Regions from separate parts of the Variovorax sp. GW822-FHT04A09 genome, predicted to be linked through region 2. Evidence: predicted binding sites of a transcription regulator. Region 2 holds the regulator's gene; the other holds the start of a gene.

Region 1 (15,602 bases), 370 kb from region 2:
TCGTCGAGACGCCGCAAGCGCCCGTCACCGTCGTCACGCTGGGCGACTCGATCACGGACGGCAACGGCTCGACACCCGGCGCCCACACGCGCTGGCCCGACGCGCTGGCCGAACGGCTCGCGCCGCGCGGCGTGGGCGTGCTCAACGCCGGCATCTCGGGCGGCCGGCTGCTGAAGGACGGCATGGGCCGCGCGGCGCTCGAACGCGCGGGCCGCGACGTGTTCGCGCAGCCCGGCGTGCGCGCGATGGTCGTGCTGCTGGGCACCAACGACATCGGCTGGCCCGGCGGCCCCTTCGCACCGCAGGAGCCCGCGGTGCGCGCCGAGGCCGTGATCCAGGGCTTTCGCCAGCTGATCGAGATGGCCCACGCCCACAACGTGCGCATCGTGGGCGCCACCATTCCGCCGAACGAGCGCGCGCTCGAAGGCACGCCGCTGGCCGGCCACCACTCGCCCGAGAAAGACACCGTGCGCCAGACCATCAACCGCTGGATCCGCGAAAGCGGTGCCTTCGATGCGGTGGTCGATGTCGACGCCCTGCTGCGCGACCCGGCCCGGCCGACCCGACTGAAAGCCGCCATGGATTCGGGCGACCACCTGCATCCCGGCGACGCCGGCTACCGGGCGATGGCGGCGGCCATCGACCTCGACGCCTTGCTGGGCAACGATCTTCGATAGACTGCAAATATACTGTACATAAATACAGTCTTTTCTCTAGAATGGCTCGTCTCCAAGAACAACATTCGAGGCGACGCCATGACCACCGCCAACCCGCCTGCGCCCTCGGCGCAGGTGCTTTTTTTCTCCTCGCGACAGCATCCGTTGCAGTCGCGTTCGCGCACCACCGGCAAGACAGGCCGGATTTCAAACTGGCCCTTCCGCGTGACGCGGGAGCACGGCCACGACGACAGCAACGAACAGGATGACATCCGCGTTCAGGCGGCGCGCGTCATCCGGACGACGGCCACGCATTGGTGGCCGCCGGAGCCCTGAACCGCCTTTTCATCCTTCTTCCCCCGGAGAACTGCAATGGACGACTTCAACCGTGGCGATGCGTTTGCGAACGAGCCCGAACCCGACTGGGACTCCCCCGCTTTCGAGAGGCAACGCCACCTTCTCATCGCGCTGTTTCCAGAGCCCGACGTGCAAGCAGCCATCGAAGCGCACCGCAAGGAATGGATCTGGCCCAAGGGCCACTACTTTCCTCGCAGCCCGCGACTGCACCTGACGCTCCACTGCTTCGGCGACCAGCCCAAGGAGGTCGAGAAACGCCTGTGTGAAGCACTCGCCCAGGTTCGGGTGCGGCCCATGAGCCTCGTGCTGGACAGCTCGCGCACATGGCGCAACGACATCGCGGTGTTGCAGCCGGCCGAGCACAGCGCCTTGCGCACCCTGCATGCGGACATCGGCCGTGCGGTCCAGAAGGCGGGCATCGTCACGGAAACGCCGACGTTCACACCGCACATCACCATCGCCCGCCGCACCGAGGGCGCGGCCTACCCGATGCGCCTGCCGCCGATCCCGTGGCGCGTGAGGAAATTCCTGCTCGTGCGCTCGTTCACGTCGCATCCCGTCGAGCACAAGGTGCTGGCCACCTACGAGGCCGACGAAGAAGACAAAGAAGACGCCGTCTGACAACGGCCGGCCGGCTTTCGTGGCCTGATCGGGTGAGACAATTTTCGGCGCCCATCGAACCCACGCCACGCCCGCCGCATGCTGACACCACCCGATATCGCCCCCGACGCCGTTCAAGCGCGTCTCGCCGAAACCTACGGCCTGCAGGCGACACGCGCCGAGTTCCTGCCGCTGGGCGCCGACGTCGATTCGGCCGCGTTCCGCATCGAGGCATCGGACGGCCGCGCGTACTTCCTCAAGCTGCGCCGAGGCGGCTTCACGCCCGCCGTCGTCGACGTGCCGGCCGTGCTGCATCACACCTATGGCATCGACGCCGTGATGGCCCCGCTGCTCACGCGCACGCGGCGGCTCAGCGTGCAGGACCAGGGCTTCGACTGGGCGCTCTACCCCTTCTTCGATGGCGTCGACGGCTTCACGCGCGCACCGACCGACCGGCAATGGACCGCGCTCGGCACCGCGCTGAACGCCATCCACCGCACCGAGCTGCCCGAATCTCTGCGCGCGGGCCTGCCGCGCGAAAGCTATTCGCACCACTGGCGTGAAGGCGTGCGTGGCTACCAGCGCCGCTTCATCAACGGCGTGGCGGGCGACGATCTGGTGAAGCGCTTTCTGGCCTTCTGGGACGCGCACGACGAAGAGATCGATTCGATCGTCTACCGCAGCGAACAGCTTGCCTCGATCCTGCTCGAGAAGTCGCTGCCGCAGGTGCTGTGCCATGCCGACCTGCACGCGGGCAACGTGCTGCTGGGCGACGACGACCGCCTGTGCATCGTCGACTGGGACACGCTCATCCTCGCGCCCAAGGAGCGCGACCTGATGTTCATCGGCGGCGGGGTCGGCGGCGTGTGGAACCAGCCGCGCGAAGAAGCGCTGTTCTTCCAGGGCTACGGCACGAAGGAGGCGGTCGACACGCTCGCCCTCGCCTACTACCGCCACGAACGCATCGTGCGCGACCTGCTCGAGTTCTGCGACCAGATGTTCGACCCGCAGGCCAGCCGCGAAGACCGCGAGGAAGGCCTGCGTCAGATGGCGAGCCAGTTCGAGCCGGGCAACGTGGTCGCCGTCGCGCACCGCGACTACGACGCCATCACCTGAAACACCTGAAGGGCGCCGCTCAGATCAGCAGGTCCTGCGCGTCGTCCTCGAAGCCCGCCACGGGCTGTGCCTTGGCCAGCGCCAGCCACACCGAAAAAGGAATGCGCTCGAAGGCGCGGTGCACCGCGGCGCGCGCCACCACGAGGCGCTCGCCCTCGAGCACCATCACGCCGCATTCGGCCGGAATCTCGTCGGGCGACGCGATGCTGCGGCCCTTGGCGTCGTTGCCCAGCACGTACCAGCACTCGCCGCCCAGGTCGAGGTAGGCCGCACGCTTGTCGGGCTTGCGCAGGTCGCCCAGCAGGTCGGCGCGGCTGACCTTCACCTCGTGCACGATGGGATGCGCGTAGGCCTCGACGCTGGTGTTGCGAATCGAAAAGACATCGGGCCGCGCCATGCACCAGCGCGGCTTGCCGCCCTCTTCCAGCGGCGGCAGCCGGGCGCGCAGGCCCAGGCCGCGCCAGGCGATGCGGCCGCCGCGCGTCATCTCGCGCGCCACGCGCTCCACCAGCGCCTCGTGCGGCGACAGCGCCGCGCGGTTGACCGTGAGCGTGGTGGCGATGCGCGCAATGCCCGCGTCGGTCACGCGCAGCGTCTCGTGCCCCAGCGCGCTGCGCACGCGTTCGAGAAAACCGCCCGCGAGCAGTTCGACCTCGATGGTGTCGCAGCAGGGCCAGCCGGCCGAACGGTAGATCTCGCGCAGGCGCCGTGCGTGCGGCTTGCCGAAGGGCACGGCCGTCTGCAGGGGCGGCGGGTCGGTCACCGGCGGCGGAAAATCGGGGTCCGTCACCGGGGGCACGACCGGCGGCGGATCGCCTTCGGGCGGCAGCACGGGCGGCGGCGGTGGCGGCATGGGCACATCGGGCGCGGGCGGCGGCGGGCCGATCGGCGTGGCGACGACCTCATCGGCAAGGGCAAATCCGGCGGTTGCGGCGAGTGCGGACATGGGAGGAACAGGTTAGCGAAAAGTGAGGGGCGGCGCGAGGCATGGAACGATCGGTTGCATTCGCAATGCCTCAGTGGAAGTCGCGGCTGGTGTTGCTCTGCGCCAGCCGGCCCAGCAGCGGCGTGAGGTCCTTGAAGCCGGTGGCGATCAGGTGCTGCACCTTGCCGCCGCTGTCATCGTCGCGCTGCCAGGTGCCCTGCACCGCGAGCAGGTGCGACTTGAGCAGCGGCTCGCGCCAGGCCTCGATGACGTGGCTCCACACGATCACGTTGACGTTGCCGGTCTCGTCCTCCAGCGTGACGAAGATGGTGCCGTTGGCGGTGCCGGGCCGCTGCCGACCCTTGACGATGCCGCAGGCGCGCACGGTCTGGCCGCTGCGTGCGGTGCGCAGCTCCACCGCGCTCAGGAGCCGCATGCGCGCCAGGCGCGGGCGCAGCAGCGCGAGCGGATGGCGGCGCAGCGTGAGGCCCAGCGCCGCGTAGTCGCCGACGATCTCTTCGCCCTCGGGCGCGGCGGGCAGCAGCAGCGCCTGTTCGTGGATCGGCACGCCCTTGAGCAGGGCCGACGAGCGATGCTGCGCCGTGGCGTCCCACACCTGCTGGCGGCGATGGCCCGAGAGCGACATCAGCGCATCGGCCGCGGCGAGCGCGGCCATGTCCTTGCCTTCGAGTTCGGCGCGCAGGGCCAGGTCTTCGGTGCTGGTGAAAGGCGCTTGCGCGCGCGCTGCGAGCAAACGTCTGGCGCCGGCGTCGCTGAGGCTCAGGACCCGGTTCAGGCCCAGCCGCACCGCCGGCTGGTTCTCGTTGCCCAGGCGCTCGGCGTAGCGCGTGTCGGTGCCTGGCGGCATGCGCGGCGCATCGGGTGCGCGGGCCTCGAGCGTGGTGTCGATCTCGCTGCATGTGACGTCGACCGGCCGCACCTCGACCCCATGGCGGCGCGCGTCCTGCACCAGCTGCGAGGGGTTGTAGAAGCCCATCGGCTGCGAGTCGAGCAAGGCGGCGAGGAAGCAGGCGGGTTCGTAGTTCTTGAGCCAGCTGCTGATGGTGACCAGCAGCGCAAAGCTCGCGGCGTGGCTTTCGGGGAAGCCGTAGTCGCCGAAGCCGAGGATCTGCTTGAAGATGGCTTCGGCGAACTCCTTCGGGTACTTGTTTTCCACCATCCCATCCACGAGCTTCGCGTGAAACTTGTCGAGACCGCCCTTGCGCTTCCACGCGGCCATGGCACGACGCAACTGATCGGCTTCGTCTGCGCTGAACTTCGCCGCGATCATGGCGATCTGCATCACCTGCTCCTGGAAGATCGGAATGCCCAGCGTGCGTTCCAGCGCCGGCTTCAGTTCCTCTTTTTCGTAGAGGATCGGCAAGCCCTTGCGCACCCGCTCGCGCTGCTTGAGGTACGGATGCACCATGCCACCCTGAATGGGCCCGGGCCGCACGATCGCCACCTCGATCACCAGGTCTTCATAGGTGCGCGGCTTCAGGCGCGGCAGCATCGACATCTGCGCCCGGCTCTCGATCTGGAACACGCCGATGGTGTCGGCGTCGCAGATCATGTCGAACACGTTCTGGTCGTCGTTGGGGATGTGGTGCATCTGCACCATCGAGCCCCGCCAGCGGTTCATGTGGTCGAGCCCGCGGCGGATGGCGCTGAGCATGCCCAGCGCGAGCACGTCGACCTTCAGCATGCCCATGGCTTCGAGGTCGTCTTTTTCCCACTGGATGACGGAGCGGTCTTTCATCGACGCCTTCTCGACCGGCACCAGCCGCGTGAGCCTGGTGTGCGTGAGCACGAAGCCGCCGACGTGCTGGCTCAGGTGACGTGGAAAGCCCTTGAGCTTTTGCGTGTGCTCGATCCACTGCATCAGCTTGAGCCGGTCTTCCTTCACGCCGACGCGCTCGGCGGCCTTGTCGAGCTGTTCGCCGAGCACGGTGTCGTCGAACCAGTAGTGGTCCTTGGCGAACTCGTCGACCAGCCGCTCGTCGATGCCGATGGCCTTGCCGACGTCGCGCAAGGCGCTGCGCGAGCGGTAGCAGATGACGACGGCAGCGATGGCGGCGCGCTCGCGGCCGTACTTTTCGTAGATGTACTGGATGACTTCTTCGCGCCGCTGGTGCTCGAAGTCGACGTCGATGTCGGGCGGTTCCTTGCGATGGCGGCTCAGGAAGCGCTCGAACAGCAGGTGGCCTTTTTCGGGGTCGATTGCGGTGATTTCGAGGCAATAGCAGACAGCGGAATTGGCCGATGACCCGCGACCCTGGCAAAGAATTTTCTGTGAGCGCGCAAAGCGGACGATGTTCTCTACGGTGAGGAAGAACATCTCGTATTCAAGCTCCCTGATCAGGTCCAGCTCTTTCTGCACCTGGACCCGCACGCCATCAGGAATCCCGTTCGGGTAGCGCCTTTGCGCCCCTTCCCACGTCTTGCGCGCCAGCGTCTGCGTCGCCGTCTCGTTGCTGCCCAGCGTTTCCAGCGGGTACTTGTAGGTCTCGCGGATCACCTCGGGATCGAAGCGGCACCGCTGCGCCACCGCCAGCGTGTTCGCCAGCATCGCGGGCAGGTACAGCTCGGCCAGTCGCACCCGCTGGCGCAGGTGCCGCTCGGCGTTCGACTGCAGCGCGAAGCCGCACTCGGCCACCGTGCGGCCTTCGCGCACCGCTGTGAGCACGTCGTGCAGCGGCTTGCGCCCGCGCGCGTGCATGTGCACGTCGCCGGCCGCGACCAGCGGCACGCCGGCCTGCTCGCCCGCCTGCATCAGCGTGACGAGCCAGAGGTCGTCGTCGAGTTCGTTGAACAGTTCCACGGCCAGCCAGAGGTTGTCGCCGTACAGCGCCCTGGCGGCGGCCAGGTCGTCCTGCACGGTGGCCGCATCCGGCATGCCGCCCGGCGGCCGGTGCGGCACGAAAAGAATCTGGCAGCGCTGCAGCGAGGCGACGTCGCTCGTGTCCCAATCGACGCGGTACTCGCCCTTGGGCAGCTCGGTGTTGCGCGCGGCGGTGATGAACTCGCAGAGGTTGCCCCAGCCCTCGGTGTCGTTCGCGATCACCACGAGCTTGAAGCGCTCGAAGCGGAACTCGCTGCCGAACAGCAGGCGGAATTCGGGGTGGCGCGGGATCGGCGGTTCGTCCGGGTGCTCGCGCTCGTAGGTGTCCAGCTTGACGGGCAGATCGCGCAACGCGACATGCGCGCGCACGATGCCGGCCACCGAGCATTCGTCGGTGATGGCCAGCGCCGCATAGTCGAGGTGGTAGGCGCGCTCGACCACCTCTTCGGGCGTCGAGGCGCCGCGCTGGAAGCTGAAGTTCGTGAGGCAGTGCAGCTCGGCATAGCCGGGCAGGCCCGGCGCCGGGCGCAGCCGCTGCGGCAGCACATGCACCTTGGCGGGCTGGCGCTTGCGCTCTTCTTTACCGCTCAAGTCAGGCATAGAAGCCTTGCAGGTACCAGCGCACCTCGCCCGACGAAAAGCGCGTGGCGGGCCGCTCGCGAAAGATCCACACCAGGCCGGCCTCGGGGCTTTCGGCCACGTAGTAGTCGCGCATCGCGGGCTGGCCGCCGTCTTCTTCACCGCCCCACCAGCCGGCCTCCACGCGCTGCGGCCCGACCAGCTTGCGCAGCGGCCCGCAGTAGCACGGGCGCTCGCCGTCCATCTCGAGCCGCAAGGGCTCGGGCAGCAGCCAGGGCGGGTAGATCGCATCGGGCTGCGAGGCGGCGTCCTTGCGGGCCTTGTCGGGTGCAGGCGTTTTCTCTTTTTGCAGCGCGGGCCGCCACCGCTGCTGGCGCTCGGGCCGGTGGTCGGCCTGCGCGAGCGGTACCACCACCTGGTCGGCACCGAGCCGCACGCTGAGCCGTTCGACCATCTCGTGCAGCTTGTCGCCCTTGCGGTTGTCTTCCGGCAGGAAGCTGGTGCTGGCGCCGGCCAGCGGATCGGTTTCGAGCGTGCGCAGCTTCAGCCAGCTCGCGGGCGCGGCCAGCGTGGTGAGCGCGAGTTTTTCGGACAGCAGGCGGCGCAGGTGCGCCATGTCCTGCGTGGGCTCTGCCGTGCGCACGGTGAGCTGCTGGTGCGGCGGCAGGGTCACGCCGTTGAGGCGCCGCAGGTCGAGCGTCCATTGCAGCTCGAGCGCACGCGCACCGCGCTGGCGGGCGCGCAGCCAGATCTGTAGCGCCGACAGCAGGCGGTTGGCCGACCACATGAGTTCGGGCCCGGTCTCGGCCAGCGCGGGCAGTTCGAGCTTCTGCTCGAACACGTCGGGCAGCGTGAGCCAGGCGTGGCTTTCGGGGCGCAGGCCCCAGGCAATGTCGAGCGCCTCGCGCAGCCCGGTGCCGAAGCGCCGCGTGAGGCCGCCACGCGGCAAGGCGGCCACATCGCCCCAGGTGCGGCAGCCCAGGCGCGCGAGCAGGTCGAGGTGACCCTGCGCGGCCGTCAGCGTGTCCAGCGGCAGGCCGGCCGGCACCTCGGCGGGCCGGTGCTCGTTGCGCGCGAACAGGCGCAGCCGCGCCAGCGCGATCAGGCTGGTGGCGCCCTGCGCGCCGCGCATGCGCGCGTCGGATGCGGGGTTGAGGGCCAGCAGCTGGCGCATCAGCGGCGCGCGACCGCCCCACAGGCGCTCGCAGGCCGAGACCTCGAGCATCAGCGCCTCGTCCTGCCAGGCGACGTGCGGCGTGAACTGCAGCGCCCACCAGCCCAGGGCCTCGGGCGGAGGCATGTCGGGGGCGTCGGCTTCCTCGGTTTCAGACGACCACTGCAAGGCGATCCAGTGCATCCGGGCCTCCTTTCCACGCGTCGATGCGCACCACCGTGGCCGACGGCGCGGCGGCGGCCGGCGCCACGGGCGGCTGCAGGCGCAGCTGGCGTCGCACGCGGGCGGCGGCCAGCAGCGCGCTCATGCGGGCGTTGCGCGCCGGCACCCGCACCGGCGCGGCCAGCGGCGGCCCCCGGCGCTTGAGCAGGTGCAACGCGATCTGCGCCGGGTCGTCCTGGCAGCGCTCGGCACGCAGGCGCAGGCGCGCGGGCGAAGCCGACAGCGCCACCGACTCGGGCCGGCACACGAACAGCAGCACCTCGTGCTGCGCGGCGGCCAGCTGCAGCCGCCGCAACTCGCCCACGCGGGCCTGCGGCAGCCAGGCGACGACGGCAGCGATCTCGGCGCAGCGCAGCGCCTGCTCGCAGGCCCACAGCCGCGCGGCCGGAGCGTCGCTGCGCACGCACATCAGCGCCTCCACCGGCAGCCCCTGCGCCGCCAGCGCGGTGCCGCAGGGCTCGTAGGGCGCGCCGACCAGCACCACCGGCCCGCCGCGCGCCTCCACGGCCTGCGCCAGCGCGGGCAGCAGCAGGCGCCAGACATGGGCCTCGGGCGTGGCCTGCAGCAGCTCCGTCATCGCGCCCACGGGCCAGCCGCCGCCGGGCAGCTCGGCGTCGAGCGCGGCATGCCCGGTGGCCACGACCTGCGCGTCGGCCAGGCCTAGTTCGTCGGCGTGCCAGACGCCGCGGCCCGCGGCGGTGGAAAAGGAGTCGAGGAAAGGAAGGCCCATGATTGCAGTTGTTAACTGTATTTTTATACAGTATTTCCCGGGTCGCAACCAGCGATCGATTTACCTGCGAAGGCCCGCGCCTTAAGATCGGTTTATTAACAATTAGTGACCATGAGACACAAAAAGATTCACCTGCGGCTTCTGGCCCTCGCCGCGCTCGCCACCCTCGTCTGTGCGGTGGCGCCCGCCTCGGCCCAGCCCGCCAAGCCGCTCCTGATCGGCCAGACCTACGTGCAGACCGGCCCGCTCGCGTCGCTGTCGACCGAGCCGCTGGTGGGCATCCGTGCCATGTTCACCGCGCTGAACGCGAGCGGCGGCGTCAACGGCCGGCCGGTCGAGCTGCGCCAGCTCGACGACGCCTACGACCCCGCCAAGGGCGCCGAGAACGTCAAGACCTTCGCGCGCGACGGCGCCGTGGGCGTGCTGATGCCCATCGGCACCTCGTCGGCGGTCGGCGCGCTGAAGGCGGCCAACGAGCTGAAGATTCCCGTCGTCGGCCCGTACACGGGCGCGGGCCCGGTGGTGAAGTTCAGCGAGTTCGGCTTTCCGGTGCGCATCAGCTTCGACGAGGAGTACAGCCGCATCGTGAACCACCTGTTCACCATCGGCCTGTCGCGCATCGCCTTCGCGCACAACGACAACCCCGGCGCGCGCTCGGCGATGGAGAGCACGCAGAAGTTCATTGCCGAACGCGGCGACAAGATGGTCGGCAGCGTCGCCATCAAGAACGACGGCTCCGACGCGGCCGAGCGCGCCGCCGAGCTGGCCAAGCTCAAGCCCAAGGCCGTGGTGCTGTCGGCCACCAACGACGTGGCGGCGAAGTTCATCGCGGCCTACCGCGCGACCGGCGGCGAGACGGCGTTCTATTCGTTCTCGTTCCTGAACGGACAGAAGCTGTTCCAGGACATCAAGAAGGACGCGGCCGGCGTGGTCATCTCGCAGGTCGTGCCCTACCCGTGGAACAGCGCGATGCCGGTGATTGCCGAGTACCAGGCGGCGATGAAGAAGATCGGCATGACCGAGTTCAGCTACGCGAGCCTGGAGGGCTACGTCACGGCCAAGGTCATGGTCGAAGGCCTGAAGCGCGCGGGCGCCAACCCCACGCCCGAGTCGCTGCAGAAGGGCCTGGAGTCGTTCAAGACGCTGGACCTCGGCGGCATCGCCGTGTCGTACCGGCCCGGCGAGCACCGCGGGCTGACCTTCTCGGAGCTGTCGATGCTCAAGGCCGACGGGCGCTACCTGCGCTGAGCCCTTCCGCCCGCCGGCATGGCGGGCGCAGAATTTCGTTCGTGACGACGCCCCTCACGAACGCACACCCTTACGCCCTCACGCGCGCCCGGTTGCTCCGCCTCGGCGCAGCCCTGTGCGCAGGTGCCGCGCTCCCCTCCTTCGCCCAGCAGCCACCCCGCAGGCCCGCGATGCAGATGACCACCCGCCCCATTCCCTCCACGAAGGAAGCCCTGCCGGTCGTCGGCTGCGGCACCTGGATCGGCTTCGACCAGCGCCCCGGCAGCGACGAGTACCAGCGCCTGCCCGGTGTGCTCGACGCGCTCTTCGCGGCCGGCGGCACGGTGATCGACAGTTCGCCGATGTACGGCCGCTCCGAGGAAACCACCGGCGAACTGCTGGCCGCCGCGAAGCCGGGCGCCAAACCCTTCCTCGCCACCAAGGTCTGGACCTCGGGCCGCGAAGCCGGCATCGCGCAGATGGAGCAGTCGTTCGCGCGGCTGCGCACGAAAGAGATCGACCTGATGCAGGTGCACAACCTCGTCGACTGGCGCACCCACCTCGCCACGCTGCGCGGCTGGAAGGACAAGGGCCGCGTGCGCTACATCGGCATCACGCACTACACCGCCTCGGCCTACGACGAGGTCGAAGCGGTGTTGCGCGCCGAGACGCTCGACTTCCTGCAGATCAACTACTCGCTCGATGCGCGCGATGCCGAACAGCGCCTGCTGCCGCTCGCGGCCGAGCGCGGCGTGGCGGTGATCGTCAACATGCCCTTCGGCGGCGGTGGCCTGCTGCGGCGCCTGCGCGACAAGCCGCTGCCCGCCTGGGCCGGCGAGATCGGCTGCACGAGTTGGGCGCAGGTGCTGCTGAAGTTCGTGCTGAGCCATCCGGCCGTGACCTGCACGATCCCGGGCACAAGCCGCGCGGAGCACATGACGGACAACGCCGCGGCCGGCGCCGGCACCTTCCCCGATGCCGCCTTCTGGCGCCGCGAGGCCTCTTCTATTCGAACTTGACGTTGTGCTCCCGCACCGTCGCGCCGAAGGCGTCGTACTGCGTGCGGAAGAACTCGGCGAACTTCGCGGGGCTCATGCCGTAGCCCTCGAAGCCCTGCTGCACCAGTTGCGCATGCACGTCGGGCCGCTTGAGGGTGTTCTGCAACTCCAGCGAGAGCCTGTCGGTGATCTCCTTCGGCAGCCCCGGCGGCCCGAAGAAGCCGGCCCAGGGCGTGATCGTGAGCTTGCCCAGCCCCAGCTCGCCGCCCGTCGGCACATCGGGCAGCAAGCCGCTGCGCTGCGGCAGCAGCGTGACCAGCGCGCGGATGCGCCCCTCCTTCACGAAGCCCGGCGCCAGCGTGCCGGTGGTGAACATCATCTGGATCTGCCCGCCCAGCAGGTCGGTCATGGCCTGCATGTCGCCCTTGTAGCGTGCGTTGACCACCTTGCGCTCGCCCAGCAACTGCAGCATCGCGAGTTCCGAGGCGCTGTTGCTCGAAGCCGAATTGAGCGCGCCGGGCTTCGACGCCACGAGCGCCAGCAGCTCGTTCACGCTTTTCACCGGCAGGCTCGATGGCACCACGAGGAACATCGAGAACTGCCCCGCCGAGCTGATCGGCGTGAAGGCCTTGAACGGGTCGTAGGGCGAGGTCGGCCGCAGCGTGGGCGCGGCGACCATCGCGGTGTTGGTGCCCATCAGCAGCGTGTAGCCGTCGGGCTTGGCCGACGAGGTGGCCTGGGCCGCGAGCACGCCGTCGGCGCCGGGTCGGTTCTCCACGATCACCTGCTGGCCGAGCTGCTTCGACAGCCCCTCCGCAATGATCCGCGTGAGCGAGTCGGCGCCGCCGCCCGCGGCGAAGCCGACGATCAGCTTCAGCGGCTTGTTCGGGTACGCGTCGGCGCTCCAGGCCGCCGCGCCGGACAGTGCCGTGGAGGCGAGGGCCGCGAGAGTCAAGGTTCTGCGTCGCATGAAAGCCTCCTTGTTCAGAAGAGGTGCCGCACGCCGAACTCCCAGCCCGACGAGCGCATTCCGCCCGCCGGCGCCACACCGCCGCTCACCACATAGCGCGCCTGCCCGCTGTTCATCAGCCGTGCGTAGGTGCCGTAGAGCGCGGTGCGCCGGGAGAGGTTGTGCACGTAGCCGATGCCGAACTGGCGCGCATCGTCGCGGTTGCGCGGCATGCCGTTGGCGTTGCGCAGGCTCTCGTCGCTGCGGTCGTCCAGGTAGGCGTAGCTCACGCGGATGCGCCCGACCTCGAAGGCCGGGATGTGCGCGCCGATCTCGACGGTGTTCTTGCGCACCGTGCCGGCCGCGAGCTTCACCGTCACCTTGTTGTAGAGCGCGAAGAACTTCGCGAAGCCCGCGTCCCACGAGCCGCCGATGTTGGCGTGCGTGTAGTTGCCGATGGTGGAGGTGGCGTTGAAGTGCGAGCGCGTCACCGCCGCCGCGATGTCGAACGCGCCCGAGGCGAAACCGAAGCGCGCGCCGCCGAAGTTGCCGTCGTCGCGGTTCGGCGCGGTCGAGTTGTTCTCGCCGGTGCCGATCATCGCCATGCCGTAGAAGCCGCCCAGCTTGGCCGGCAGCCAGTAGCTCACCGTGTTGCTGCCGGTGATGGCCGTGGGCAGCGGCCCGGTGCCCGCGCCCGCGAAGGTGAGGTTGCCCGCGCGCGCCACGCCGTTGGCGTTGAAGGGGTCGAAGTAGATGCTGTTGTAGTGCGTGGGAATGAAGTCGTGGCCCAGCCGCACCTCGCCCAGCGAATCGTGCGACAGGCTCACGAAGGACATGCGGTCGAAGGTGATCGGTCCCGCCGGGCCCGCCCCGCTCGTCTGGTTGTTGGTGTTGCTCGGCCGGCCGGTGCCCAGGTCGGGGTTCAGGCTGCCTTCGAGCCAGAAGCCCGCGCGCAGGCCTCCGCCCAGGTCTTCGGTGCCGCGAAAGCCGATGCGGCTGGTCGACAGGCCGCCGTTCGACAGCGCCTTGATCGAGCCGCCGCCCTCGCCTTTCGTGTACTGGACGCCGAGGTCCATCACGCCGAACACGGTGACGCTGGATTGCGCGTGCGCCGCGCCGCTGCTGGCCAGGCCAATGGCCGACCACATCAAAAGTCTCTTCATGGTTTCTTGTCTCCTGCTCTTTTTTGGGTTGAAAACTCTGGAATCACTCGGGAATGGCGCGCAGGGCTGCGCCACCGGGTGCGCACGGGGGTGCGACCGGTTGGCGAAGGCCGGGAAAAAAGGTCTAGCTGGCGGGTTGCGGCCGCTCCGTGCGCACGAGCACGGCGCCCTTGGACAGCGGACTCACGTTGCGCCGGTACTGCTGCAGCCAGCCGGTGTCGAAGGCCGGCGGCGGCGCCTGCCAGTCGGCGCGGCGCGCGGCGAGTTCGGCGTCGGTCAATGCGATGTCGAGGCGGCGCGCGTCCAGGTCGATGGTGATCACGTCGCCATCGCGCACCAGCCCGAGCGGCCCGCCCAGTGCCGCCTCCGGCGACACCTCGGCCACCACGAGCCCCTTGCAGACCAGGCCCGAGAGATGCCCGTCGGTCAGCAGCGCGACCTGGTCGCCGAGCCCCGCGCCATCGACCGCGAAGACCACGCGCGATGCGCCACCTCCCATGGCCGGTCCGCCGCACGCGCCGGCACCGCGCATCACGACCACCTGGCCGGGCACGATCTCGTGGTTCTTGATCGCGGCGATGGCGGCGTCCGAAGTCCAGAAGCACACGGCCGGCCCGGTGAAGCGCCGCACCTTGCGCTCGGCGATGCCGGTCTTGATGAGGCCCGACTCGGGCGCGAGGTTGCCGCGCAACAGCACGATGGCCGGCAGCGGCGCGACCGGGCGGTCGATGGGGCGGATCACCTCGGCGTCCCTCACTTCGGCGTGGCGCAGGTTGTCTGCGACGGTGCCACCGGTCACCGTGAGCGCACCCGTGTCGAGCAAGGGCGCGAGCTGCTTCATCAGCGCACGGCAACCGCCCGCCGCCTCGAAGGCCTCGATCGAATGCTCGCCGATGGGCCGCACGCCGGCCAGCACCGGCGTCGTGGGGCCGAGGTTTTCGAAGAGGCCGTACACGTCGACGCCGCACTCGCCTTCGGTCGATATCGCCTGCAGGTGCTTGGCCGTGTTGAGCGAGCCGCCGACGGAGAGCACCGCGCGCACCGCGTTGGCGAAGGCGCCGGCCGAGAGGATGTCGCGCGGCTTCAGGTCGTCCAGCACCATCTGCACGATGCGCGTGCCGGCCGCGCGCACGTCGTCCATCATCTTCGGGCTCAGCGCGGCGACGGGCGCGCTGCCGGGCAAGGCCATGCCGAGCGCCTCGCACACGATGTGCATCGAGTTCGCCGTGCCCAGGCCCGAGCACACGCCCGGCCCGCGGATCGCCTCGCGGCTCATGCCCACGAGTTCTTCCACGGGCAGGTGGCCGGTGACCGCGTGCATCGCGCCGATGAACACCTCCTCGATGTCCATGTGCTTGCCGCGGTACTCGCCGCTCGGCTGGTAGCCGCACGGCACGAGCAATGTCGGAATGTTGAGCCGCGCGGCCGCCATGAGCTGCCCCGGCACCGTCTTGTCGCACGAGGTGAGGCAGACCATGCCGTCGAGCTGCGCGCCTTCGACCGCGACTTCGATGTCGTTGGTCACGAGGTCGCGCGCGCCGAGCATGTAGGCGCCGCGTGCGCCCGCGCCGGTGATGAAGTCGCTGGGCGCCGCGGTGCGGATTTCGAACGGCACGCCGCCCGCCGCGCGGATCGCTGCCTTGATCTCCGCCGCCACCTTGTCGAGGTGGCTGAAGCACGCGGCCAGCTCCGAGGAGCTGTTGACGATGGCGATCTTGGGCTTCTCGCAATCCTCTTCGGGGATGCCGAGCGCGCGCCAGTGCGCATTGCGCACCGACCAGAGGTAGGAGCCGCGCGGGAAGTTGCTGCGCAGGGGGCGGGTCATGAACGGTCTCCGGTTTTGTCGTTGTTCTTCTTGGTGATCTCGATCACGCCGCGGTCGGCGTCCACGCGCACCCAGTCGCCGGTCTCGATGCATGCGAGCGGGTCGCGCTCGAAGTCCGTCATCGAGGGCGAGTGCGTCACCACGGCGCCGAGCGCCATCTTGGTCGTCATCTCGTTGAACAGGAACGCCGCGGGCGCGGAGTTCATGAGCCGCGTCATGTGGAACATCGCGGACCAGCC
Region 2 (15,602 bases):
GCGCGCCGCGCCGGCCTGATGCAGATCACCTTCGCCGCCCAGTCGACGGCCCAGGCCGGTCACTGAGTGTCGACCGGCGCGCGGCTGCAGGATGCCTGGCTGCGCCGCGGTGCGCTGGCCTGCCTGCTGTGGCCGCTGTCGCAGGTCTACGGCGCCCTCTTCGCGCTGCGGCGCGCCTTCTACCGATGGGGTTGGCAAGAAATCGGACGCGTGCCGGTTCCTGTGATCGTGGTCGGCAATGTGATCGCGGGCGGGGCCGGCAAGACGCCGGTCGTCATGGCCGTCGTGCGCCATCTTCAGGCGCGTGGCCTGCGGGTGGGCGTGGTGTCGCGCGGCTACGGCCGCCGCACCGACGACTGCCGTGAAGTCCAGGCCGACAGCGATCCGGAGGACGTCGGCGACGAACCCGCGCTGATCCACCATGCCACTGCTGCGCCCGTCTTCGTAGCCCGGCGGCGCATCGAGGCCGCACGCGCCCTGCTAGAGAAGCACCCGGCCACCCAGGTCATCGTCAGCGACGACGGCCTGCAGCATCTGGCGCTGGCGCGCGACATCGAGATCTGCGTGTTCGACGACCGCGGTGTTGGCAACGGCTGGCTGTTGCCCGCCGGCCCCCTGCGCGAGCCGTGGCCACGCCATTGCGACCTGCTGCTGCACAGCGGCGAGCGGCCCGCTTTCGCCGAGGGCTACACCGCCACCCGCGAACTGGCGCCGTATGCCCTCGCGAAGGACGGCCGTCGCATCCCGCTGGACACGCTTGCCGGCCAGCCCGTGATCGCGCTCGCCGCCATCGCCCGGCCGCAAGCCTTCTTCACGATGCTGCGCGCGCGCGGCCTGACGCTCGCGGACACCTTCGCGCTGCCTGACCACCACGATTTCACTGACTGGCAACGTCCGGCCGGTCCCGCCCTGCCCCTCGTCTGCACGGAAAAAGACGCCGTCAAGCTCTGGCACCAGGCACCTGATGCGCTCGCCGTGCCGCTGCACTTCGAACCCTCGCCGGCGTTCTTCGCCGCCCTCGACGCAAAGCTATCATCGCTCGATGGATACCAAGCTGCTTGAACTGCTCGTCTGCCCCGTCACCAAGGGCCCGCTGACCTGGAACGCCGAGAAGCAGGAACTCTGCTCGCGCAGCGCGCGCCTGGCCTACCCGGTGCGCGACGGCATCCCGGTGCTGCTCGAGAACGAGGCCCGCACACTGTCCGACGAAGAGCTGGGCCTGTGAGCTTCACCGTTCTGGTGCCGGCCCGACTGGCTTCGACGCGACTTCCCAACAAACCGCTGGCCGACATCGCCGGCCTGCCGATGGTCGTGCGCGTGGCACAGCGTGCCCGCCAATCCGGCGCCCTTCGCGTGGTGGTGGCCGGCGACGACGCCACCATCATCGACGCCTGCAAGGCGCACGGCATCGAGGCCCTGCTCACCCGCCAGGACCACGCCAGCGGCACCGACCGGCTGGCCGAAGCCTGCGAACAGCTCGGGCTCGACGGTAACGCGATCGTCGTCAACGTGCAGGGCGACGAGCCGCTGATCGACCCCGCGCTGATCGACGCCGTGGCCGCCACGCTGGCTGCGCGACCGCAGGCCGCCATGAGCACCGCCGTCCATGCGATCGACTCGCTGGCCGACTTCATGAATCCGAACGTCGTGAAGGCCGTGCTCGACGCCCAAGGTCATGCGCTCTATTTCAGCCGCGCACCGATCCCCTGGTGGCGCGACGGTTCTTCGGGCGGTGCGGCGCCCACGGTGCTGCCCAGCCCCGCACCGCTGCGCCACATCGGCATCTACGGCTATCGCGCTGGCTTCGTGCGGCAATTTCCGTTGCTGTCGCCAGCACCCGTCGAAGCCACCGAAGCGCTCGAACAGCTGCGCGCGCTGTGGCACGGGCACCGCATCGCGGTGCATGTGAGCGATGTCGCCCCGGGCCCCGGGATCGACACGCCCGAAGACCTGGCGCGCGTGCGCGCGGTCTTCGCAGCCGGCTCGCCTGCGTGAACTGCCCGCCGTCCCCGAGGGAACGGCGGCAATTTGTCACGGGCACGCATGCTATCCTCGACGCAATTCCGCCTCGGCGCGCCTGAGGGTGCGCATGGGGCGCGACACAAAATCTAAGAACCTTCCGAGGACACCATGAGACTTATTTTGCTGGGCGCGCCCGGGGCAGGCAAAGGCACGCAAGCGACCTTCATCTGCCAGAAATACGGCATTCCCCAAATTTCGACCGGCGACATGTTGCGCGCCGCCGTCAAGGCAGGCACCCCCCTCGGGCTGCAGGCCAAGACGATCATGGATTCGGGTGCACTGGTCAGCGACGACCTGATCATCAACCTCGTGAAGGAACGCATCGCGCAGCCCGACTGCAACGGCGGCTTCCTGTTCGACGGCTTCCCGCGCACCATTCCTCAAGCCGACGCCATGAAGGCGGCCGGCGTCAAGCTCGACTACGTGCTTGAGATCGATGTGCCCTTCGGCGACATCATCGAACGCATGAGCGGTCGCCGCTCGCACCCGGCATCGGGCCGCACCTACCACGTCAAGTTCAATCCGCCGAAGGTGGAAGGCAAGGACGACGTGACCGGTGAAGAGCTGATCCAGCGCGAAGACGACAAGGAAGAGACCGTGCGCAAGCGGCTCGACGTCTACAGCCAGCAGACCCGTCCGCTGGTCGACTACTACTCGGCCTGGGCCAAGGCCGATCCGGCCGCCGCGCCGAAGTACCGCGCCATCCAGGGCGTAGGCACGGTCGACGAGATCACGCAGCGCGCGCTTGCCGCACTGAACAGCTGATTCGACAGCGGCTGATCCGTCAGCCCCTCAGCCGCCCTCCGACTCAGGCAGGGCGGCCACTCCCAACAGTTCCAGCACCAGCGCGACCCGCGCCTTCACCGGCGTGAGTGCGCCCGCATCCCGCAGCCCGTCACCGGGTTTCGGCAGGATGCGTCCGTTCGCACAGCGCGTGGCGCGCAACACCGACACGCCGCCATCCTGAGCCTTCAGCGCTGCAGCTTCCAGCGCGTGGTGCATGGTGCCGTTGCCGGTCGTGGCCACGACCAGGCCGCGCAAGGGCTCAGCCGACGGGAGCAACAGCGCCTCCACGATCGCGCCGCTCACGCCCGCGTGGCTCATGACGATCTCGACGCGGGGCCACGGCTTCGATACCGCCTCCAGCCGCGCCGCATCGAACGGCGCTCCCTGCGGCCACGCACGCACGCGCCGCACTTCGCCCTCTTCCACGTAGCCGACCGACCCGGCATCGCCCGACGCGAAGGCATCGAGGCGGTAGGTGTGCACCTTCTGCACATCGAGCCCGCTGTGGATCGCACCCGCGCACACCACCGTCACGCCATGCGCGCCCGGCGTCGAAGCCACCACGAGCGCGTCGCGCACGTTCTGCGGACCATCAGGCGACAACGCCGTCGCCGGACGCATCGCGCACGTCAGCACCACCGGCTTGGCGGGCGCCAGCACGGCGTGCAGGAAGAAGGCGGTTTCCTCCAGCGTGTCGGTGCCGTGCGTGACCACGATGCCAGCCACATCAGGCTGCGCCAGCCAGTGTGCGCAGCGCGCGGCCAGCTGGCGCCAGGTGTCGGCGTCCATGTCCTTGCTGTCGAGCTGCGCGACCTGCTCCGCCACCAGCGTCACGCCGGCCGGCGCCTCGATGCCGCCCAGCAGGTCCGCCACCCCCACCTGCCCGGCGGTGTAGCCGATGTTGTCGCCGCTGCTGGCAGCCTTGCCGGCAATGGTGCCGCCGGTGCCCAGCACCACCACGCGGCGCGTCTCGGACGAAGAGGAATGAGTCATGGCTTGTCAACTTTTGAAAACTGGTTAAAAATACAGGTACTGGATATCTAGCCAGTGCCGCAAGGAAACCACTATGCAGTTCGCAGTGAAGCTTACCGCCCGCCAGCAGCAGATCCTGGACCTGATCCAGGCCGCCATCGCACGCACCGGTGCGCCGCCGACGCGCGCCGAAATCGCCAACGAGCTGGGCTTCAAGTCGGCCAATGCCGCCGAAGAGCACCTGCAGGCCCTGGCCCGCAAGGGCGTCATCGAACTCGTCAGCGGCACCTCGCGCGGCATCCGCCTCAAGGGCGATGCGCTGCGCTCGCTCCACGAAACGCGCCACCGCGAAGGCAACCAGTTCTCGCTCTCGCTGCCCGGCATGGCCCAGCTCGCGCTGCCGCTCATCGGCCGCGTCGCAGCGGGTTCACCCATCCTCGCGCAGGAGCACGTCGACCAGACCTACTACGTCGAGAACACGCTGTTCCAGCGCCAGCCCGACTATCTGCTCAAGGTGCGCGGCATGTCGATGCGTGACGCCGGCATCATGGACGGCGACCTGCTCGCCGTGCAGGCCACCAAGGAAGCGCGCAACGGCCAGATCGTGGTGGCACGCCTGGGCGAAGAAGTCACCGTGAAGCGCCTGAAGCGCAACAAGCAGGTGATCGAGCTGCACGCGGAGAACCCCGACTACCCGACCATCATCGTCCAGCCCGGCGAGCCCTTTGAAATCGAAGGCCTCGCGGTCGGCCTCATCCGCAACACCATGCTGATGTAGGCCCCTGGCCTGCTGCCAACGGCAGCAGCACCTCATCCGGCCGCGACAGGTGGCGGGCGTATGGCGCGAAGTCGCCATCACCCTGTCGTGGCCGATTCAAGAAATCCTGCCTGTGTTCAACCTCATACTTTTTTGGAGTTCACATGGGAATCGCCCTCCTCGCCATCGCCGACCTCTGGTCGCCCCTGCAATCGCTGGCCACCCGCTGGATGCCCGCCCGCCGCCCGTCGCATGGTGAGAGCGGCGACGCAGCGGCCGGCCTGCGCTACGTGGCCATTCGCCCGGCCTGCACGGCGCGCACCACCGGCAGCCCGACGCCGGCCACGTCGCCGTCCGCCGCCGCCACGCCCGCCCGCCCGCTGCGCGTGGTCCGCGTGGTCGACCGGCAAGGCCCGCAGCGCGGCTGTGCCAACCGGGTCGTGATCTCCGGCCGCATGGCCGACGTGTGCGCCGAACTCGACCGGCTCGCCGCGCTGGAAGCTGCGGAAACCGGGAGCGGCACGCCCCGCCCCAGCCACCTGCACTGAGAAGGTGCGAACGAACCCGCCGTGCCTGCGCGCCCCGCACGCGCATGGCGGATTCACCCCCAATGGTCTGAAACAGGCCTCCCGGGCGCCATCTGGCATGGGGTATCCAAACGTTCACACGTGCGACGTGCCGATGCTGCGAGGCACAATGGCATGCCATGAACATTGTGATCCTCGACGACTACCAGGACGCCGTGCGCAAGCTGCAGTGCGCTGCCAAGCTGGACGCTTACGCCGCCAAGGTCTACACCAACACGGTCAAGGGCATCGGCCAACTGTCGGTTCGCCTCAAGGATGCGGACGTCATCGTGCTCATCCGCGAGCGCAGCCAGATCTCCCGCCAGCTGATCGAGAAGCTGCCCAAGCTCAAGCTGATTTCCCAGACCGGTCGCGTCGGTGGCCACATCGACGTCACCGCCTGCACCGAACGCGGCGTGGCGGTGGCCGAAGGCTCGGGCTCGCCGCAGGCGCCCGCCGAACTCACCTGGGCGCTGATCATGGCGGCCATGCGCCGCCTGCCGCAGTACATCAGCAACCTCAAGCACGGGGCCTGGCAGCAGTCGGGCCTCAAGTCGGCGTCGATGCCTCCGAATTTCGGCGTGGGCTCGGTGCTCAAGGGCAAGACGCTGTGCATCTGGGGCTACGGCCGCATCGGCCAGTTGGTGGCCCGCTATGGGCAGGCCTTCGGCATGCAGGTCGTGATCTGGGGCCGCGAGGCCAGCTGCGCCAAGGCGCGCTCCGACGGCTTCCAGGTGGCGCAGAACCGCCACGAATTCTTTGCCGCCGCCGACGTGCTGTCGGTGCACCTGCGGCTCAACGAGGACACCCAGGGCCTCGTCAAGCTCGAAGACCTCTCGCGCATGAAGCCGACGGCGCTGTTCGTCAACACCTCGCGCGCCGAGCTGGTCGAGGCCGATGCCCTGCTGGCCGCGCTCAACCGCGGCCGCCCCGGGCTGGCGGCCATCGACGTGTTCGAGAGCGAACCGCCGCTGCAGGGCCATGCGCTGCTGCGCCTCGAAAACTGCATCTGCACGCCGCACATCGGCTACGTCGAGCAGGAAAGTTACGAAAGCTACTTCGGCCAGGCGTTCGACAACGTCGTGAGCTTCATCAAGGGCAACCCCACGAACATCGTGAACCCCGGCGCGCTGCAGGTCCGGCGGTGAGCGCATGAGCCGGCCCGCGCCGCAGCGAGGCGCGCTCTGGGCGCTGCTGGCCGGCAATTTCGTGATCGGCACGGGCGTGATGGTCGTGCCCGGCACCCTCAATGAGATCAGCGCCTCCTTGGCCATCAAGGTCGCCACTGCAGGCCAGCTGATCAGCGCGGCCGCCTTCGTGATGTGCCTGGGCGCCCCGCTGCTGGCCGCCGCGGTCGCCGGCTGGGACCGCCGCAAGTTGCTGGCCCTCACCCTGCTCTGGTACGCCGCGTGGCACGTGGTCGCGGCGCTCGTGCCCAGCTTCGGCGCGCTGCTGCCGGTGCGCATGCTGACGGTGATCGCGCCCGCCATCTTCACGCCCCAGGCCGCGGCCTGCGCCGGCATGCTGGTGCCGCCCGAGCAGCGCGGGCGCGCCGTCACCTTCGTCTTTCTCGGCTGGTCGGTGGCCTCGGTGCTGGGCCTGCCGATAGGCGCGCTGATCGGCGGCCACCTGGGCTGGCGCATGGCCTTCATGGCCATCGCGGCGCTCAGCGTCGTGAGCGCCGCCTCGGTCTGGCTCACGCTGCCCAGCGGCATCCGGCCCGCCGCGCTCACGGCTGCCGCCTGGTCGCGCGTGCTGCGCAGCCCGGTGCTGATGGGCATCGTGTCGGTCACGGCGCTGCAGGGCGTCGGCCAGTTCGTGCTGTTCAGCTATTTCGGCCCGCTGCTCAAGCAGGGCTTCGGCGCCGACGCCAACACGCTGAGCCTGATGTGGGCGCTATTCGGCGCCTTCGGCCTGCTGGGCAACATGGTGGTGAGCCGCTACATCGACCGCGTCGGCGCCGGGCGCATGGTGCTGCTGACGACCGGGCTGATCGCGCTGAGCCTGCTGCTGTGGCCGTTGGCCAGCACGCTGGCGTGGCTGGCGGTGGTGCTCGTGCCCTGGGGCCTGGGCTGCTTTGCCACCAACTCCTCGCAGCAGGCGCGCCTCGTGGGGCTGGCGCCCGCCCTGGCGCCGGGCTCGGTGGCGCTCAACAGCTCGGGCATCTACATCGGCCAGGCCCTGGGTGCGGCGCTGGGCGGCTGGCTGCTGGCGAACGACGCCACCGAGTGGATGAGCCGGGTCGGTTTTGCACTGATGCTGCTGGCGATGGGCCTGAGCATCGCCATCGATCGCAGCCGCCGCCCGGCCTGATTCCGATGCCCCGCGTAACACCCGGGGCGCGGGCCTCCCGCGAGATTGCAAAATCGGAGCTTTCGTCCGTGTCGCGCACCCGCGCCGGCGCGGCCGCCCCAGACACCCACCAACCCATGAGAACCCTGATCCCATGACAGTGAACTACCCCCGAATCGGCGTGATCGGCGCCGGCGCCATGGGGCGCGGCATCGCGCAGATCGCCGCCCAGGCCGGCAGCGAAGTGCTGCTGCTCGACAGCTTCGCAGGCGCCGCCGAGCGCGGCCGCGAAGCCCTCGCCGCCCAATGGAACAAGCTGCACGAGAAGGGCAAGATCGATGCCCCCACGCGCGACGCCTACGTGGCGCGCGTGAAGGCGGTCGACGGCATGCAGGCGCTCGCGGGCTGCGACCTCGTGGTCGAGGCCGTGGTCGAGAACCTCGAGGTCAAGCGCACGCTGTTTCGCGAGCTCGAGGACGTGGTCGCGCCCACCGCCACGCTGGTCACCAACACCTCGTCGCTGTCGGTCACGACCATCGCGGCCGGCCTGCAGCACCCCGCGCGCTTCGCGGGCTTCCACTTCTTCAACCCCGTGCCGCTGATGAAGGTGGTCGAGGTGGTGGCGGGCTTCAAGACCTCGCCCGAGGTCTGCCAGCAACTGGCCGGCTACGCCACGCAGATGGGCCACAGCGCCGTGCAGGCGCAGGACACGCCGGGCTTCATCGTCAACCACGCGGGCCGCGGCTACGGCACCGAGGCGCTGCGCATCGTCGGCGAAGGCGTGGCCGACTTCGCCACCATCGACCGCATCCTGAAGGACCAGGCAGGCTTTCGCCTCGGCCCGTTCGAGCTGCTCGACCTCACGGCGCTCGACGTGTCGCATCCGGTGATGGAGTCGATCTACCACCAGTACTTCGAAGAGCCGCGCTTCCGACCCAGCGTGATCACCGCGCAGCGCCTGGCCGCCGGCGCACTCGGCCGCAAGACGGGCGAAGGCTTCTACCGCTACGACAACGGCGTGATGCAGCAAACGCCCGAAGCGCCGGCGCCGGTGATCGAAGGCACGCCCGCGGTCTGGGTGTCGCCGCGCGCCGCGCGCCGCGCCGAGCTGCTGCGCCTGGTGAACACGCTGGGTGCGCAGATCGACAGCGGCAGCGCTCCCGCACCGCAGTCGATCATCCTGGTCGCGCCGCTGGGCTTCGACGTGACGACGGTCGCGGCCGTCGAGCGGCTGGACGCCACGCGCACCGTCGGCATCGACATGCTCATCGACGACGCCGCCACCAAGCGCCGCGTGCTCGCCACCAACCCGGCCACGCGCCGCGACGTGCGCGACGCCGCGCACGCCCTCTTCGCGCGCGACGGCAAGACCGTGAGCGTGATCCGCGACAGCGGGGGCTTCGTCACGCAGCGCGTGATCGGCGCCATCGTCAACATCGCCGCCGACATGTGCCAGCAGCGCGTGTGCACGCCGGCCGACCTCGAGACCGCCGTGCAGCTGGGCCTGGGCTATCCGCGCGGCCCGCTCGCCATGGGCAACCTCTACGGGCCGACCAACATGCTCGAAGTGCTGTTCAACCTGCAGACCGTGTATGGCGATCCGCGCTATCGCCCGAGCCCGTGGCTGCGCCGCCGCGGCGCGCTGGGCCTGAGCCTGCTGCACGAAGAAGAATAAGCACGCACACCATGACCGCCGAACTCAAGAGCACCAGCGAAGGCAGCACCATGGTGCTGACCATCGTCAACCCGACCCAGCGCAATGCGCTGGGCCCCGAGATTTATGCCGCCGGCATCGAGGCGCTGAACGGCGCCGAGAGCAGCGACGAGATCCGCAGCGTCGTCATCGTGGGCGAAGGCGCCTGGTTCTGCGCCGGCGGCTCGCTGCAGCGGCTGCTGGCCAACCGCCAGCTCGACCGCTCGGTGCAGGCCGAGAGCATCGAGGGCCTGCACAACTGGATCGACTCGATCCGTACCTTTCCCAAGCCGGTCATCGCGGCCGTCGAGGGCGCGGCGGCCGGCGCCGGCTTCTCGCTCGCGCTGGCCTGCGACTTCGTCGTGGCCGCGCGCGACGCCGTGTTCGCGGCCTCGTACAGCAACGTGGCGCTCTCGCCCGACGGCGGCCTCAGCTGGCACCTCGGACAGGCGCTGCCGCGCCAGCTGGCGAGCGAATGGCTGATGAACGGCGAGCGCATCGAGGCCGCGCGCCTGCATGCCTTCGGCCTCGTCAACGAGCTCACCGACAGCGGACAGGCGCTGGCCGGCGCGCTGGCCCTGGCCACTCGCCTGAACGCGCGCGCGCCGAACTCGCTGGCCAGCATCAAGGAGCTGCTGAGCGACGCGCGTGGCGCCACACTGGCGTCGCAGCTATCGCAGGAGCGCGATCATTTCGTGCGCAACCTGCACCACGCGAACGCGGGCATCGGCATCGCCGCGTTCCTCGACAAGACACCGCCACGCTACGAGTGACGCCTGACGGCGTCGCTCCCGAGACACCCCACAGCTTTTCAGTCGCCGAGAGGACAGACCATGGACGACCCCATTCTTACCATCGAAGAACGTGAAGCGATCAACAGTGGTCGCTGGTTTTCTTCCCTATCTCCATCGCTACGGCACGACATCCTCCGATGCGCCTTTGTCAAACGCTACAAGGACGGCGACCTGCTCGCCGCGCGCGGCGACCCGCCCGAGCACTGGATCGCCTGTGCCAAGGGGGCGTTGCGCGTGAGCTCGACCGCGGTGTCGGGCAAGCAGGTGACGCTGACCTACGTCGAGCCGGGCATCTGGTTCGGCGACGTGGCGATGTTCGACGGGGAGCGGCGCACGCACGACACGTACTCGCACGGCGACACCACCGTGCTGTGCGTGGCGCGGGCCGATTTCCAGAAGATCCTGGCCACGCACGTCGAGCTGTACGAAGCGCTGATGCGGCTGCAGGCGCGCCGCATCCGCACGCTGTTCGGGCTGGTGGAAGACCTCAACACCCTGCCCTTGCGCGCACGCCTGGCCAAGCAGCTCATCCATCTGGTGCGCAGCTACGGCGTGCCCAACCTGGACGACGGCAGTCAGACGCGCATCGGCCTGCAACTGGCGCAGGAAGAACTCGCGCAGCTGCTCGGCGCCTCGCGCCAGCGGGTCAACCAGGAACTCAAGACGATGGAGCGCGAGGGCACCATCCGGATCGAGCCGGCCGGACTGGTCGTGCTGGACCGCTCGGCGCTGATGCACATCTCTGAAGCAGACAACTAAAAAAGATTCGACATGAGCCAGGACTTCTCCAGTTTCATCGGCACCCGCGCGGTGTCCCAACAGCACACCTTCGACGTGGACGCGCTTGCGCCCTGGCTCGAAAAGAACCTCGAGGGCTTCCAGGGTCCGCTGACGGTCGAGATGTTCAAGGGCGGTCAGTCCAACCCGACCTACAAGCTCGTCACGCCCACGCAGAGCTACGTGATGCGCGCCAAGCCCGGCCCGGTCGCCAAGCTGCTGCCCTCGGCCCATGCGGTCGAGCGCGAATACAAGGTCATGCGCGGCCTGCAGGGCACCGACGTGCCCGTGCCGCGCATGTACTGCCTGTGCGAAGACGAATCCATCATCGGGCGCGCCTTCTACATCATGGAGTTCATGCAGGGCCGCGTGCTGTGGGACCAGTCGCTGCCCGGCTTCAGCAACGCCGAACGCGCGGCCTACTACGACGAGATGAACCGCGTCATCGCGGCGCTGCACACGGTCGACTTCGCCGCCCGCGGCCTGGGCGACTACGGCAAGCCCGGCAACTACTTCGAGCGCCAGATCGGCCGCTGGAGCAAGCAGTACAAAGCCTCGGCCGACGGTGCCGGCGAACTGTCGCAGCCCATCGAAGCCATGGAGCGCCTGATCGACTGGCTGCCCGCCCACATGCCCGCGAGCGCACGCGACGAAAGCAAGGTCTCGATCGTCCATGGCGACTACCGCCTGGACAACGTGATGTTCCACGCCACCGAGCCGCGCATCATCGCGGTGCTCGACTGGGAACTCTCCACACTGGGCCACCCGCTGGCCGACTTCAGCTACCACTGCATGTCGTGGCACATGCCCCCCACCACCGGCCGCGGCATCGGCGGCGTGGACGTGGCGGCGCTGGGCATTCCCACCGAGAGCGAATACATCGCCCGCTATTGCGAGCGCACGCGCATCAGCACGCCCGAGGCGCTGGCGCCCGACTGGAATTTCTACCAGGCCTACAACCTGTTTCGCATGGCCGCCATCCTGCAGGGCATTGCGAAACGGGTCGAAGCCGGTACTGCATCGAGCGAGCAAGCCGTGGCGTCCGCCCGTGGCGCACGGCCGATGGCCGAGATGGCCTGGCAATTTGCCCAAAAGGCATAGCCAGCCCTCCCCCTTAACCCCACCAGGAGACAGCATGGATTTCGAGTATTCGGCCAAAACCAAGGAGCTTCAGAAGCGCGTTCTCGCCTTCATGGAAGACCACATCTACCCGGCCGAAGCCGAGTACAGCGCCGAACTGGCCGCCAACACGGTCGCAGGCAAGCGCTGGAGCGCCCTGCAGACCGTCGAGAAACTCAAGGCCAAGGCCAAGGCACAAGGCCTGTGGAACCTGTTCCTGCCAGTCGACAGCGCCTCGGCCTCGGGCTATGAGGGTGCGGGCCTGACCAATCAGGAATACGCCCCGCTGGCCGAGATCATGGGCCGGGTGCCATGGGCCTCCGAAGCCTTCAACTGCTCGGCGCCCGACACCGGCAACATGGAAACCATCGCCCGCTACGGCTCGGAAGAGATCAAGGCGCGCTGGCTCAAGCCGCTGCTCGAAGGCCAGATCCGCTCGGCCTTCGCGATGACCGAACCCGACGTCGCCTCCAGCGACGCCACCAACATCGCCACCCGCATCGAGCGCCAGGGCGACGAGTACGTCATCAACGGCCACAAGTGGTGGATCTCCGGTGCCGCCGACCCGCGCTGCGCCGTGTTCGTCACCATGGGCAAGACCGACCCCGAGGCGCCGAAGCACTCGCAGCAGAGCATGGTCATCGTGCCGGCCGACACCAAGGGCATCCGCATCGTGCGTCCACTGAACGTGATGGGCTACGACGACGCGCCGCACGGCCACGTCGAGATGTACTTCGAGAACGTGCGCGTGCCCGTCGGCAACATCCTGCTGGGAGAAGGCCGCGGCTTCGAGATCGCCCAAGGCCGCCTTGGCCCCGGACGCATCCACCACTGCATGCGCCTGATCGGCCTGGCCGAGCGCGCGCTCGAGCTGATGTGCAAGCGTGCCTCGTCGCGCGTGGCCTTTGGCAAGACCGTCGCCTCGCAGACCGTCACGCAGGAACGCATCGCCGAAGCGCGCTGCAAGATCGACATGGCCCGCCTGCTCACGCTCAAGGCCGCCTGGCTGATGGACGTGGCCGGCAACAAGGTCGCGCGCACCGAGATCGCCATGATCAAGGTGGTGGCGCCCACCATGGCCTGCCAGGTCATCGACTGGGCCATGCAGGTCCACGGCGGCGGCGGCATGTGCGACGACTTCCCGCTGGCCTCGGCCTATGCCCAGGCGCGCACCCTGCGCTTTGCCGACGGTCCGGACGAAGTGCACCGCAACGCGATCGCCAAGTGGGAGCTGGGCAAGTACGCCGCCGATAAGTCGGGCGCCACCGCCGACGCGCCTGTCACGCGCTTCTGATCCCGAAAAAAAGAAAGGGCGCGTTCGCCGCGCCCTTCTCTTGTCTGCTTCGGCCATGCCGCCCACGCCTTGCGCGTCGGCGGCATTTTCATTGGCCTGATTCGGTCAGAGCTTCTTCTGCAGGAAGACAGCGTGGCCGAATTCCGGGTCGAGCTGGTAGCTGACGAAGCCTTCGCGCTCGTAGCTGCGCAGCGCAGGCGCATTGCCCGACAGCACCTCGAGCGTGAGCTTGCAGGCGCCGCGCCGGCGGGCTTCCTGCTCGACCTGCGCGAACATCTGCTGCGCCACGCGCTGGCCACGGTGGCTGGCGCGCACGACCACGTCGTGCACGTTGACCAGCGGCTGGCAGGCGAAGGTCGAAAAACCTTCGATGCAGTTGATCAGGCCCACGGGCGTGTCGCCGTCGAAGGCGAGCACGCTGAACGCCTGCGGACGCGCCGCCAGCGCGGCGGGCAGGCCTTCGCGCACCGATGCAGGCAATGGCGTGCCGCCGCCGGCTGGGTCGCGCGCGTAGCTGTCGAGCAACTCGACCAGCGCCGCCGCTTGCAGCGGATCGCGGTAGTCGGCCAGGCGGATTTCGATGCGGCCCGCCGTCGTCATGCGGCGGGCTTGAGCGTGGCCGCGAGGCGCTCGGCGCAAGACTGCGATTGCTTCGGATCGCGCGCCTCGACCATCACGCGCACCAGCGGCTCGGTGCCACTCGCACGGATCAGCACGCGGCCCGCATCGCCCAACTCGGCCTCGATGCGCTTGGTTTCGCTGGCGAGCGCCTGGTTGCTCTTCCAGTCCTGGTCGGGCGCGAGGCGCACGTTGATGAGCGTCTGCGGAAACAGCGTGACGCCTTCGAGCAGCTGCGCCACCGTCTTGCCGCTGCGCACGCAGGCCTGCAGCACCTGCAGCGCGCTGACGATGCCGTCGCCCGTGGTGTGGCGGTCGAGCGCCAGCAGGTGGCCGGAGCCCTCGCCGCCGAGCAGCCAGCCGCGTTTGTCGAGCTCTTCGAGCACGTAGCGGTCGCCGACCTTGGCGCGCACGAACTCGATGTCCTGCGCGCGCAGGGCCATCTCGACAGCCTTGTTGGTCATGAGCGTGCCGACCACGCCCGCCGGCTTCTCGCCGCGCGCGACGCGTTCGGCCACCATCAGGTACAGCAGCTCGTCGCCGTTGAACAGTCGACCGCTGGCATCGACCAGCTGCAGCCGGTCGGCGTCGCCATCGAGGGCGATGCCGTAGTCGGCCTTTTGCGCCGTCACAGTGGCGACCAGCGCCTCGGGATGCGTGGCGCCGAAACCCTTGTTGATGTTGAGCCCGTCGGGTGCGCAGCCGATGCTGGTGACGTCCGCGCCCAGTTCGTGGAATACGTTGGGCGCCACCTGGTAGGCCGCGCCGTGGGCCGCATCGACCACCAGCTTCATGCCGCGCAGCGACAGGTCGTTGGCGAAGGTGCTCTTGCAGAACTCGATGTAGCGGCCGTCTGCATCGTTCAGGCGGCGGGCCTTGCCCAGGTTGGCCGAATCCACCCAGACGGGCTCTTCCTCGAGCACGGCCTCGACGGCCAGCTCCCAGGCGTCGTCGAGCTTGGTGCCCTGCGCGCTGAAGAACTTGATGCCGTTGTCGGGAAAGGCGTTGTGGCTGGCGCTGATCACCACGCCCAGGCTGGCGCGCTGGGCGCGCGTAAGGTAGGCCACGCCCGGCGTGGGCAGCGGGCCGAGCAGCACCACGTCGACGCCGGCGGAGTTGAAGCCCGACTCGAGCGCCGACTCGAGCATGTAGCCCGAGATGCGGGTGTCCTTGCCGATCAGCACCGTGGGACGGGCCTGGGTTTTCTTGAGCACGCGGCCGACGGCGTGTGCGAGGCGCAGCACGAAATCGGGGGTGATGGGCGATTGGCCGACCGTGCCGCGGATGCCGTCGGTGCCGAAATACTTACGGGTCATGTTGTTGCTCTTTGAAGGTGTTCTTGCGGTGCTTCCGCGCGCATGGCACGCCATACGGCGAGGGCGGCGACGGTGTCGCGCACGTCGTGCACCCGCACGACCGCTGCACCCCGGTCCACGGCCAGCACGGCGGCTGCCACGCTGGGCACGGTACGCCCGGATGCATTCTCGATGCCGGTGACGGCCCCGATGGAGGACTTGCGGGACCAACCTAGCAACAAGGGGTAACCGGTTGCCAACAATTCCCGCTGTCGACCGAGGAGCGCGAAGTTCTGCGCCACGCTCTTGCCGAAACCGACGCCCGGATCGAGCGTGATGCGCGCGGGGTCGATGCCCAGCGCCTTCAAGGGCGCCAGTTGCGCGTCCCAGAAAGCCAGCACCTCGGGAATCACGTCACCCTGCATCGGCAGCGCCTGCATGGTCTGCGGGTCGCGGTGCATGTGCATCAGGCAGATGCCGCAGGTCGGGTGCGCCGCCACTGCCTCGCGCGCGCCGGGTTGGCGAAGGGCCCAGATGTCGTTGACGATGTCCGCGCCCAGGTCGAGCACGGCGCGCATCACCTCGGGCTTGTAGGTGTCGATCGACAGCGGCACGTT

Evidence for each region. Region 2 encodes LexA, which represses DNA repair genes until DNA is damaged. Its sites were predicted from a motif close to ACTGTATNNNNATACAGT; they were not measured.
Region 1: the regulator LexA is predicted to act here: its motif matches at 9,216-9,233, upstream of imuA (translesion DNA synthesis-associated protein ImuA).

What each region holds. Positions count from the first base shown of each region.
Region 1 covers NZ_JBXAMV010000001.1:1,555,144-1,570,745, forward strand. The annotation lists gene AC1RLW_RS06990 (SGNH/GDSL hydrolase family protein) at 1-677, shown strand, start outside; gene AC1RLW_RS06995 (hypothetical protein) at 756-992, shown strand; gene thpR (RNA 2',3'-cyclic phosphodiesterase) at 1,029-1,634, shown strand; gene AC1RLW_RS07005 (phosphotransferase enzyme family protein) at 1,713-2,729, shown strand; gene AC1RLW_RS07010 (hypothetical protein) at 2,749-3,675, opposite strand; gene AC1RLW_RS07015 (error-prone DNA polymerase) at 3,746-7,096, opposite strand; gene AC1RLW_RS07020 (Y-family DNA polymerase) at 7,089-8,432, opposite strand; gene imuA (translesion DNA synthesis-associated protein ImuA) at 8,401-9,201, opposite strand; gene AC1RLW_RS07030 (ABC transporter substrate-binding protein) at 9,313-10,449, shown strand; gene AC1RLW_RS07035 (aldo/keto reductase) at 10,620-11,447, shown strand; gene AC1RLW_RS07040 (Bug family tripartite tricarboxylate transporter substrate binding protein) at 11,434-12,396, opposite strand; gene AC1RLW_RS07045 (porin) at 12,411-13,538, opposite strand; gene ilvD (dihydroxy-acid dehydratase) at 13,663-15,363, opposite strand; gene AC1RLW_RS07055 (aconitase X swivel domain-containing protein) at 15,360-15,602, opposite strand, start outside.
Region 2 covers NZ_JBXAMV010000001.1:1,183,004-1,198,605, forward strand. The annotation lists gene AC1RLW_RS05295 (ExbD/TolR family protein) at 1-66, shown strand, start outside; gene lpxK (tetraacyldisaccharide 4'-kinase) at 67-1,062, shown strand; gene AC1RLW_RS05305 (Trm112 family protein) at 1,043-1,225, shown strand; gene kdsB (3-deoxy-manno-octulosonate cytidylyltransferase) at 1,222-1,995, shown strand; gene adk (adenylate kinase) at 2,131-2,787, shown strand; gene AC1RLW_RS05320 (asparaginase) at 2,815-3,801, opposite strand; gene lexA (transcriptional repressor LexA) at 3,875-4,558, shown strand; gene AC1RLW_RS05330 (hypothetical protein) at 4,702-5,085, shown strand; gene AC1RLW_RS05335 (D-2-hydroxyacid dehydrogenase family protein) at 5,244-6,251, shown strand; gene AC1RLW_RS05340 (MFS transporter) at 6,256-7,416, shown strand; gene AC1RLW_RS05345 (3-hydroxyacyl-CoA dehydrogenase) at 7,550-9,070, shown strand; gene AC1RLW_RS05350 (oxepin-CoA hydrolase, alternative type) at 9,082-9,861, shown strand; gene AC1RLW_RS05355 (Crp/Fnr family transcriptional regulator) at 9,922-10,641, shown strand; gene AC1RLW_RS05360 (phosphotransferase) at 10,654-11,760, shown strand; gene AC1RLW_RS05365 (acyl-CoA dehydrogenase family protein) at 11,795-13,072, shown strand; gene AC1RLW_RS05370 (GNAT family N-acetyltransferase) at 13,178-13,672, opposite strand; gene glmM (phosphoglucosamine mutase) at 13,669-15,006, opposite strand; gene folP (dihydropteroate synthase) at 15,003-15,602, opposite strand, start outside.